One region of the Streptomyces sp. DT190 genome, then DNA from elsewhere that is predicted to be linked to it. Evidence: riboswitches for the same ligand, from Rfam matches in the RefSeq annotation. Region 1 holds a riboswitch; the other holds the start of a gene.

Region 1 (4,773 bases):
GAACCGCTTGACGGCGTTGGTGGAGCGCGCGGCCATGCCGTACGCCTCGTCGACGCGCTTGAGCGCCTGCGGGAAGCTGATCTTCTCGCGCTGGGAGAGGGCGTCGATCATGGCCTCGGCGCGGTCGCCGATGCCCCGCTTGGGCACGTTGAGGATCCGGCGCAGCGGCACCGAGTCCTCGGGGTTGGCCAGCACGCGCAGGTAGGCCAGGACGTCCCGGACCTCCTTGCGCTCGTAGAAGCGGACGCCGCCGACGACCTTGTAGGGCAGGCCGACGCGGATGAAGACCTCTTCGAAGACACGGGACTGGGCGTTGGTGCGGTAGAAGACCGCGACGTCCCCCGCCTTCGCCTCGCCGGCGTCCGTGAGGCGGTCTATCTCGTCGGCGACGAACTGGGCCTCGTCGTGCTCGGTGTCGGCGACGTAGCCGGTGATCAGCGCGCCCGTGCCCGCGTTGGTCCACAGGTTCTTGGGGCGGCGGGACTCGTTGCGCTCGATGACCGCGTTGGCGGCGCTGAGGATCGTCTGCGTGGAGCGGTAGTTCTGCTCCAGCAGGATCGTCGTCGCGTCCGGGTAGTCCTCCTCGAACTGGAGGATGTTGCGGATCGTCGCGCCGCGGAAGGCGTAGATCGACTGGTCGGCGTCGCCCACCACGCACAGCTCGGCGGGCGGGATCTCGGCCTCGGGCGGCACGTCGACGGGGTGCTCGGAGGTGCCGACCAGCTCGCGGACCAGGGCGTACTGGGCGTGGTTGGTGTCCTGGTACTCGTCGACCAGGACGTGCCGGAAGCGGCGGCGGTAGTGCTCGGCGACGTCCGGGAAGGCGCGCAGCAGGTTGACCGTCGTCATGATCAGGTCGTCGAAGTCCAGGGCGTTCGCCTCGCGCAGCCGCGACTGGTAGAGGGCGTAGGCCTGGGCGAGGGTCTTCTCGAAGCCGTCGGTGGCCTGCGCGGCGAAGTCCTCCTCGTCGATCAGCTCGTTCTTCAGGTTGCTGATCTTGGCGCTGAAGGACTTCGGCGGGAAGCGCTTGGGGTCGAGGTCCAGGTCGCGGCAGACCAGGGCCATCAGGCGCTTGGAGTCGGCGGCGTCGTAGATCGAGAAGGAGGACGTGAAGCCGAGCCGCTTGCTCTCGCGCCGCAGGATGCGCACGCAGGCGCTGTGGAACGTCATGACCCACATGGCGTTCGCGCGCGGGCCCACGAGCTGCTCGACGCGCTCCTTCATCTCACCGGCGGCCTTGTTGGTGAAGGTGATCGCGAGGATCTGGCCCGGATGCACGTTCCGCTCGGCGAGCAGGTGGGCGATGCGGTGGGTGAGCACGCGGGTCTTGCCGGAACCGGCGCCGGCGACGATGAGCAGCGGGGAGCCGGAGTGGACGACCGCGGCGCGCTGGTTGTCGTTCAGCCCCTGGAGCAGGGTGGCCGTGTCCACGACCGGGCGCGGGGCGCCGTCCCGGTAGTGGGTGTCCCGGTCCGGCGGCAGGTCGAACTTCCCGCCGAACAGATCGTCCGGGATCGACTCCGGAACGTGATCGTCCTCGGGTGGCGGCGGGGGCTCGTCCGCGGGGCCCCGCTGGGCCTGGAGGCTCGCCAGGAAGTTGTCGTCAAAGAGGCTGCTCATCGCTCTCCGAGTCTAGGGCGCCCCACTGACAGCCTGCCGCCGCCCTGAGAACATCGCCGTGAGAAGAGTCTCCCGCGACCGGCCACCACCCCATGATCGCCCTGCGGAATGGCCTGATCACAGCGTGCGACACCCCGCCCATTCCCGGACGACTCGTGACCAAAGCCCTCCTCCCGTCCGGCCCGACGGGTTTCCGCAAGAAGGTCACGAAAATGTATCGGGCATATCACCCATCAACCTTCACAGGGGCCACACCAGTTGGCTACCGTGCGACCGGGCCGTACGACCCCCACCGGCGAACGTCGCCGGGCCGCGCGGCCTCCGCCGAGTCCGGTGTGCCGCAGTGGCAGCCGGAGCCGGGGACCCACCGAGACCTTGGGGTGAATCGGCCCGACTCCCTCCCCGGGAAGGCCGTAGGGCAACCCTTCCGAACCACCCGCCCGAACCCGACAGCTAACCCGGTAGGCGGAACTTTGGAAGGAGTCGCCTCCCTTGGCGTCGCACCGTAAGTCGCGTCCTTCGGGTACGCGCGTGGCAGGCATACGGACCCCCGCCCTCGCAACGGCGGCCCTCACCTCCGTGGCCCTGCTGTCCCAGTCGGCCAACGCCGCCCCCGAGGCCGACGACAAGCCCAGCCTCGAGGAAGTCGAGAAGAAGGTCGACGACCTGTACCGGCAGGCCGAGTCGGCGACCGAGAAGTACAACGCGGCCAAGGAGAGGACCGCGAAGCAGCGCAAGCGCGTCGACACCCTCCTCGACGACGTCGCCCAGCGCACCGGGAAGCTCAACGAGGCGCGCGAGAAGCTGGGTTCCTTCGCCGCGGCCCAGTACCGCACCGGCACCGCCGCCCCGGACACCGCCACGTTCCTGCTCGCGGACACCCCGCAGGACTACTTCGACCAGTCCCAGCTGATGGACCGGATGACCGGACGCCAGAAGGCGGCGGTCGACGACTACGTCACACAGCAGTCCGCGACGATGGAGAAGCGCCGGGAGGCCAGCGAGAGCCTCCGGACGCTCACCGAGTCGCAGAGCGACCTGAAGACGGCCAAGGCCACCGTCCAGCGCAAGCTCGCCGACGCCCGCGCCCTGCTGTCGCAGCTGACCGCCGAGGAGAAGGCGCGGCTCGCGGCGATCGAGAAGCAGAAGCAGGAGGAGGCCGCCCGCAAGGCCGCCGAGCTGGCCCGCGAGCAGGCGGCGCAGGAACGGGCGCGGGAACAGGCCCGGGAGGAGGCCGCCCAACAGCAGGAGAGCGCCGGCACCGCGTCGGCGGGCACCGGCTCCACCGCCACGACCCCGGCCGACTCCTCGTACGCCACCAAGGCGGAGAAGGCGCTCGCCTTCGCCCGCGCCCAGATCGGCAAGCCGTACGTGTGGGGCGCCGTCGGCCCCGGCTCGTACGACTGCTCCGGCCTCACCCAGGCCGCCTGGAAGGCCGCCGGGGTGACCCTGCCGCGCACGACCTACGACCAGGTCGACGCCGGCACGACGGTCCCCCTGGCCGACGCCCGACCCGGTGACCTGGTCTTCTTCTACGACGACATCACCCATGTCGGCCTCTACATCGGCAACGGCATGATGATCCACGCACCGAAGCCGGGCACCTATGTGCGCGAGGAGTCGATCTACTACGACGGCGAGTCGGCCATCCACAGCGTGGTGCGCCCGGCCTGAGGTGCTCGTACGTTTTTGAGGGGCACGCGCGCGTGCCCCTCTCGGATCGCACGCGCCGCTGCCTAGCATCGGCGCTATGTCCGGCCCCTCCCCGTCCGTCACGTTGTGGGCGACCTACGCGCTGACGACCGGCGCCCTGTCGGGCGGTCTCGACTCGGCGGGGTACGAGGTCCTCTCCCGCATCGCGCTCGTCCCGGCCTGCGCGGCCTGGCTGGTGGCGGTGGCCCACGCCGTGTGGCGGCTGCCGCGGGCGGTGTGGCGGGCCCAGACGCCGGCGGCCCTCACGTTCACCGCGGCGACCGCGCTGATCGGCGCCGGCCTCTCGGCGGCCGGCCTGCAGCGGTCGGCCGCGGCCCTGCTGGCGCTCGCCGCACTGCTCTGGACACTGCTGCTCGCCGCCGGAGGCCCGGCCCGCGACGGGACCGTGTTCCTGCGCTGCGTGGCCACCGAGGCGCTCGCCGTGCTCGGTGCGACGCTCGCCGCGGCCGAGTCGGCGGCCTGGCTCGCCCACGCGGCCCTGGTGCTGTTCTGGCTGGGGCTGGTCCTCTACTGCCTCGCCCTGTTCCGCTTCGCCCCGCGCGAGATCACCGAGGGGCGCGGGGAGCAGTGGCTCGCGGGCGGGGCGCTCGCCGTCTCGGCACTGGCCGGGGCGCGCCTCCTCGGCGCCGACAGCAGCCGCCTGTACCTGTGGAACGACGACGACCACGCCGTCCTCACCAGGGTCACCGTCGCCCTGCTGGTGCTCACCCTGGTGTGCTGGGTCGCCCTGCTGACCGCCGCGCTCATGTGGCCCCGGCACGGTTACGACGTGCGCCGCTGGGCCGGGGTGTTCGGCGCGGCCGTGACGGCGGCCGCGGCGCTGGCCGTCGCCGCCGCCCTGGACGTTCCCTGGCTCGACGCCGCCGGGGAGGCACTGCTGTGGATCGCGGTGGCCCTGTGGCTCGCGTGCACCGCCCGGGCGGCCGCGGCGGCCCGGGCCGGGACCCGGCCCGCCGCGGTCAGGTCCAGAGCACGGCGATGAAGACGTTCGCCGTGGTCAGCAGCCCGACCAGGCCGAACAGGCCCTTGTCGACCTTCTCGTCGTCCCTTTTCACGTAGACCAGGCCGAGGATCACGATCAGCAGGGCGAGCTTCACGCCGATCTTGATGTTGTTCACGGACTGGTCGTCGGCCTGGTTGAGGCCGACCAGGATCACACCGGTGACCAGCATCGTCAGAGCGCCGTGCAGCATCGCGGGGGTGTAGCGGGCGGCGCCCTGGCCCATCGCCTTCATCTGGGTGAGGAAACCGCCCAGGAGCGCGGCGATGCCGATGATGTGGAGGCCGACGAAGAGGTGGATGAGTACGTCCATGAGGCCGGAGCCTATTAAGGGCCCCCGGACCCCCGGACACCGGCCCGCCGCTGCATATATGCGCCCCATAGCACCCGATCACCGTCACCCGCCCGGGATATCGGCGCATCGGTCATCACGCTGAGTG
Region 2 (4,773 bases), on a different contig from region 1:
CAGGCCCGGCGGTCCTGCACACTGCGCAGGGACCACAGGTCGAGCACCGGGCAGCCGTACCGGTCGGCGATGGCCCGCACATGGCCGTTGTACGTGGCGATCTTGCCGCGCAGATGCTTGAGCACGGGCACGCCACGCGTGTCGAACCCGGTCGTCACCATCACCGTCCCGGCCACCGCGGTGAGCCGCGCGAGCGCCCGCTCGAAGCGCTCGGCCACCTCGTCCGGATCGGTGCCGGGCCGGATGATGTCGTTGCCCCCGGCGCAGAACGACACGAGGTCCGGGGCCATCTCGACGGCCCGCGGAACCTGGTCCGCCACGATCTGGTCGAGGAGCTTCCCGCGCACGGCGAGGTTGGTGTACTGGAAGTCGCCTTCGGGCCGGAGGTCGGCGAGCAGGACGGCGAACCGGTCGGCCCAGCCGACGAACGCCCCGTCGGGGCCGGGATCACCGACGCCCTCGGTGAAGCTGTCCCCCACCGCCACGTACGACCCGATCACTGCTCTGCTGTCACTCTTCGAATCGTCTGCCACAGCCGCTCATGATTCACCCTCGAATGTGACCTACGCGACCGTAGGCAAGGGTTGACGGACGGTGAGATAAGCCACTCCTAAAGTGTTCGCCAACTCCGGAATAGGCAGCCCCTCAGGGCTGTTGCAGCGGCCTTGAGGAGCCCGCCGGGTGACGCACACACCGAAGGCCGGACCCGGGGATCGGGGTCCGGCCGACGGTCGCGTGTCAGGCAGGTGGTCGTGCGGTCGGTCAGCCGACGGAGACGCCGTGCGAGCGCAGGAAGGCGACCGGGTCCAGGTCCGAGCCGTAGCCCGGCGCGGTGCGGATCTCGAAGTGCAGGTGCGGTCCGGTGACGTTGCCGGTGGCGCCGGACAGGCCGACCTGCTGCCCGGCGGTCACGGTCTGGCCGGCCGAGACGGAGAGCTGGGACAGGTGGGCGTACTGGGCGTAGTGGCCGTCGTTCAGCTTGATGACGACCTGGTTGCCGTACGCGCCGCCCCAGCCGGCGGAGACGACCGTGCCCGCGCCGACGGCCTTGAGGGAGGTGCCGGTCGGGACGACGAAGTCGACGCCGGTGTGGTAACCGCTGGACCACATGCTGCCGGACATGCGGTACGGGGTGCCGACGGTGGCACCGTCCACCGGGGCGCTGTAGCCGCCGGCGTTGCTCTGCGCGGCCGGCTGGGCAGCGGCCGGCTTGGCGGCCGTCTCCGCCTTGGCGGACGAACCGGCGGACGAGGACTTCTGCGCGGACTTCTCCGCGGACTCCTTCTCCGGCTTCCCGGCCGAGGCCTTCGGCTTGGACGGCGCGGCCGCCTCGGGGGCGCTCGCCGCGGCCTTCTTGCCGAGGGAGAGCTTCAGGCCCGGGTGGATCAGCGACGGGTCGTCGCCGACGGCGTCCCGGTTGTCGGAGTAGAGCTTCTTCCAGCCGCCGCTGACGTTCTGGTCGTCGGCGATCTTCGCGAGATAGTCGCCGGCCCGCACCGTGTAGGTGCGCGCGCCGGTGGCCTTTTCCGCGGCCTTCTTCCCGGCGGCCGGAGCGGACTGGACGGCCTTTTCCGGAGCGGACTGCGGGGTGGCGGCGTGGGCGCCGGCGGCCCCCATGAGGGGAAGGGCGAGAGCGGCTCCACCGGTTCCGGCGACGGCGATGGAGCGGGTGAAACGCTGGGTCTTGGGACGGCGGTGCTTACCCTTCGCGGGCATGGCGAATTCCTCTCCGTCGCCTGCGAGGTGAGCTGTCGGGTGCGGGCTGGAGATGCCCGGCCGCGCCGGGGCGCGGCTTAACCCCAAGCCTGTTCCGGGAACCGGAACAGGCGTCTTACCTGTGGGTCCCCCGCTCCTGCCGTACGTCGGGTCAGTGTGTGCGGGCTCCGGGCGGCGGCAGGATTAGGCGTCCGTCCGGATTGGTGTGGAACGTAAGCGACCGGGACGCGACGGGACAAGCTTGTGGTTGCCCGTGCGGGCGTTTTCCTTGACGCGTCGACGGATTTCCCGTCACCGAGCGTGGATTTCCGATCAATGATTTTCCTCAATTCCCCTGAATAACGCCCTGATTACGTGCACATGGCAACAACGCATCGTCACCGGTATGACGATGGTCACGCACCCCGACCCCATCTCCCCAGCGACCGGGGCACGTTATGGCGAAGCGGCCTAAGCGGCTTATTCGGACAAGAATGACTACTTCCGCTTAAGGTGGACCACCGTGGCATCGAGGTCTCCGCGCAGACCGACCCGCAGCCCGTGGTGCAGCAGGACACCCCCTCGGTGCAGTTCGCCCGTTTCGAGGCATTCGTACGTCGCTGCCGGATCGATGCCGCGCAGCCGGAGCGCCTGCACCGGCTCGCCGTAGCGCTGCGCCTGGAGCCAGGCGAGGACGACGGCCTCGTCGCCGAGGACGTACTGCACGGCGCTCAGTCCGCCGTCCGGAGGTCTGAGCCGGTAGAGGTCGCCGCGCTGCACCACCGGCCGGATCCGCCGGTAGCGCGCCACCCACTCCCGCGCCTCGGTGAGCTCCTCCTGCGTCCACGTCGTGAGGTCGCCGCCCACCCCGAGCACCCCGGCCATGGCGCTCACGAACCGGAACCGCAGGGAACTGGCCCGGTGGTTGAGCATGGCGTTCGGGCTGTCGGTGACCCAGGCGGCCATCACGCGCGCGGGGTGGAGCTGGCTGAAGCCGTGCTGGATGGCGAGCCGGTCGAGCGGGTCGGTGTTGTCGGAGGTCCACACCTGGTCCGTGCGGCTCAGCACACCGAGGTCGATCCGTCCGCCGCCGCCCGAGCAGGACTCGAAGGCCACCCCCGGGTGGGCGGCCCGCAGCCGGTCCAGCAGGTCGTACAGGGCGCGGACGTGGTCGACCCAGAGCCGCTGCGGACAGGGCTCGCCCGGCCAGCCGGCGTCGGTGAAGCAGCGGTTGAAGTCCCACTTGACGTAGTCGATCGGGGCGCTGGAGAGGAGCCCGTCGAGCTGCTCCCACAGGTACTGCCGGACGTCCTGGCGGGCGAGGTTCAGTACGAGCTGATTGCGGAACTCCGTCCGCTTACGTCCCGGTTGGTACTGCACCCAGTCCGGGTGGGCGCGGTACAGGTCGCTGTCCGGGTTCACCATCTCGGGCTCGACCCAGATGCCGAACCGCATGCCGAGGCCGTGCACATGGTCGGCGAGCGGCTTCAGCCCGCCGGGGAAGCGGTCGGGGTTGGGGGTCCAGTCGCCGAGCCCCGCCCGGTCGCTGGTGCGCGTCCCGAACCAGCCGTCGTCGACCACGAACAGCTCCACGCCCAGGGCGGCGGCCCGCTCGGCGAGCGCCCGCTGCTGCTCCTCGGAGATGTCGAACCCGGTGGCCTCCCAGGAGTTGAACAGCACCGGCCGGTCCTGCCCGGCCTCCGGGATCACGTACCGGCGCTGGTAGGCGTGCCACGCGCGGCTCGCCCCGCCGAACCCGCCGTCGCTCCAGAGGCCGGCGAAGACGGGGGTGGTGTACGACTCCCCCGTGCCCAGAGCCAGCAGGCCCGAGTCGTCGTGGCCGGCGCCGCCGGTGATCTGCACGCGCGCGTCCGGGAGCCGGGCGACGGCGATCCGCCAGGAGCCGGACCAGCCCAGGGCGCAGCCGTAGACCTCGCCGTGCTCCTCGGTGGCGTCGGTGTCCAGGGCGACCCAGGGCAGGTGCTGGTGGCCGGTGTGACCGCGGCGGCTGCCGATCACCTTCTCGCCGGGGGTGAGCCGGGAACGCGTCAGCCGGGACTCGGCGCCCCAGCGGCCGTGCAGCTGGGACAGCCGCCAGGCGTCGCGGTCGGGCAGGGTCCAGGTGGCGGAGTCGGCCCGCAGCACCTCGACCCACGGTCCGCTGTTGTCCAGGGTCACCCAGCGCTCGACGACGTCGGTGCCGGGGCGCATCCGGTAGTGGAGGAGGACGGCCAGGCCGCCGTCCGTGAAGCGCAGACGCAGCCCGCCGCCCGCCGTGTCGTGCCCCTCGTAGGCCCACTCGGTGCCGCGCCGCTCGGCGGTGCGCACGGACAGGGCGGGGCGGACGAACCGGGGGCCGCCCTCGACCGGGTACTCCTCGCGGCCGTCGAGCGGGGACTCGAAGGGCCGGTACTCCGGCAGCGGCCGGACGGCGAGGGCCTCGGCGTCGGCCAGGGCGATCCGCGGACCCCAGTGCAGGTGGAGCAGTTCGTCCCGGTCGGTGACATGGACGGCGTAGCTGCTGGCCGGCCCGGAGAGCACCCATGTACGGCCGTCGTCGGAGATGTCCAGCATCGAGCCCCCACAGATTCGAACAAGCCCGACCAGGTGCGACCAAGCAGCAACATCATCGAGCGTGGCGGACGTCCCCGGCAACGCCTGTGGACAACTCAATGCCCCTGGCAGCCATGTCGTATGGTCGAGTGAGCCGTCGACGAGCCGAGCCGGCGGCGCCGATGGGGAGGAGCCCTCGTGACACAGCAGGTCCCGTCGACCGAGCCCGAGCTGGCCGGAGTGCGCAACTTCCGCGACGTGGGCGGACTGCCGACCGTGGACGGGCGGCGGGTGCGGCAGGGCGTGCTGTTCCGCAGCGGCCACCTGGCCCACGCGACCGGTGAGGACGCCGCCTTCCTCGCCACGCTCGGGCTGCACACGGTCTTCGACTTCCGCAACGCCGCCGACCAGAAGCTCGAGGGCCCGGACGTCGAGCTGCCGGGCGTGCGCAACGTGAACCTGCCGCTGAGCGACCCGGCCGACGGCGCCGAGTTCTGGAAGATGGTCCGCGACGGCGACCTGGAG

What was found. Region 1 has a riboswitch for cyclic di-AMP ahead of ACPXCS_RS21870 (NlpC/P60 family protein). Riboswitches for the same ligand answer to the same signal wherever they lie in the genome.
Region 2: another riboswitch for cyclic di-AMP. It lies ahead of ACPXCS_RS01265 (M23 family metallopeptidase); the one in region 1 lies ahead of ACPXCS_RS21870 (NlpC/P60 family protein).

The regions. Positions count from the first base shown of each region.
Region 1 is NZ_JBNCNM010000012.1:130,780-135,552, reverse strand. Features, by position in the region: gene pcrA (DNA helicase PcrA) at 1-1,620, opposite strand, end outside; cyclic di-AMP (ydaO/yuaA leader) riboswitch at 1,933-2,105, shown strand; gene ACPXCS_RS21870 (NlpC/P60 family protein) at 2,113-3,294, shown strand; gene ACPXCS_RS21865 (hypothetical protein) at 3,371-4,315, shown strand; gene ACPXCS_RS21860 (hypothetical protein) at 4,293-4,646, opposite strand.
Region 2 is NZ_JBNCNM010000001.1:291,947-296,719, reverse strand. Features, by position in the region: gene ACPXCS_RS01270 (SGNH/GDSL hydrolase family protein) at 1-500, opposite strand, end outside; gene ACPXCS_RS01265 (M23 family metallopeptidase) at 763-1,716, opposite strand; cyclic di-AMP (ydaO/yuaA leader) riboswitch at 1,721-1,876, opposite strand; gene ACPXCS_RS01260 (alpha-galactosidase) at 2,194-4,269, opposite strand; gene ACPXCS_RS01255 (tyrosine-protein phosphatase) at 4,447-4,773, shown strand, end outside.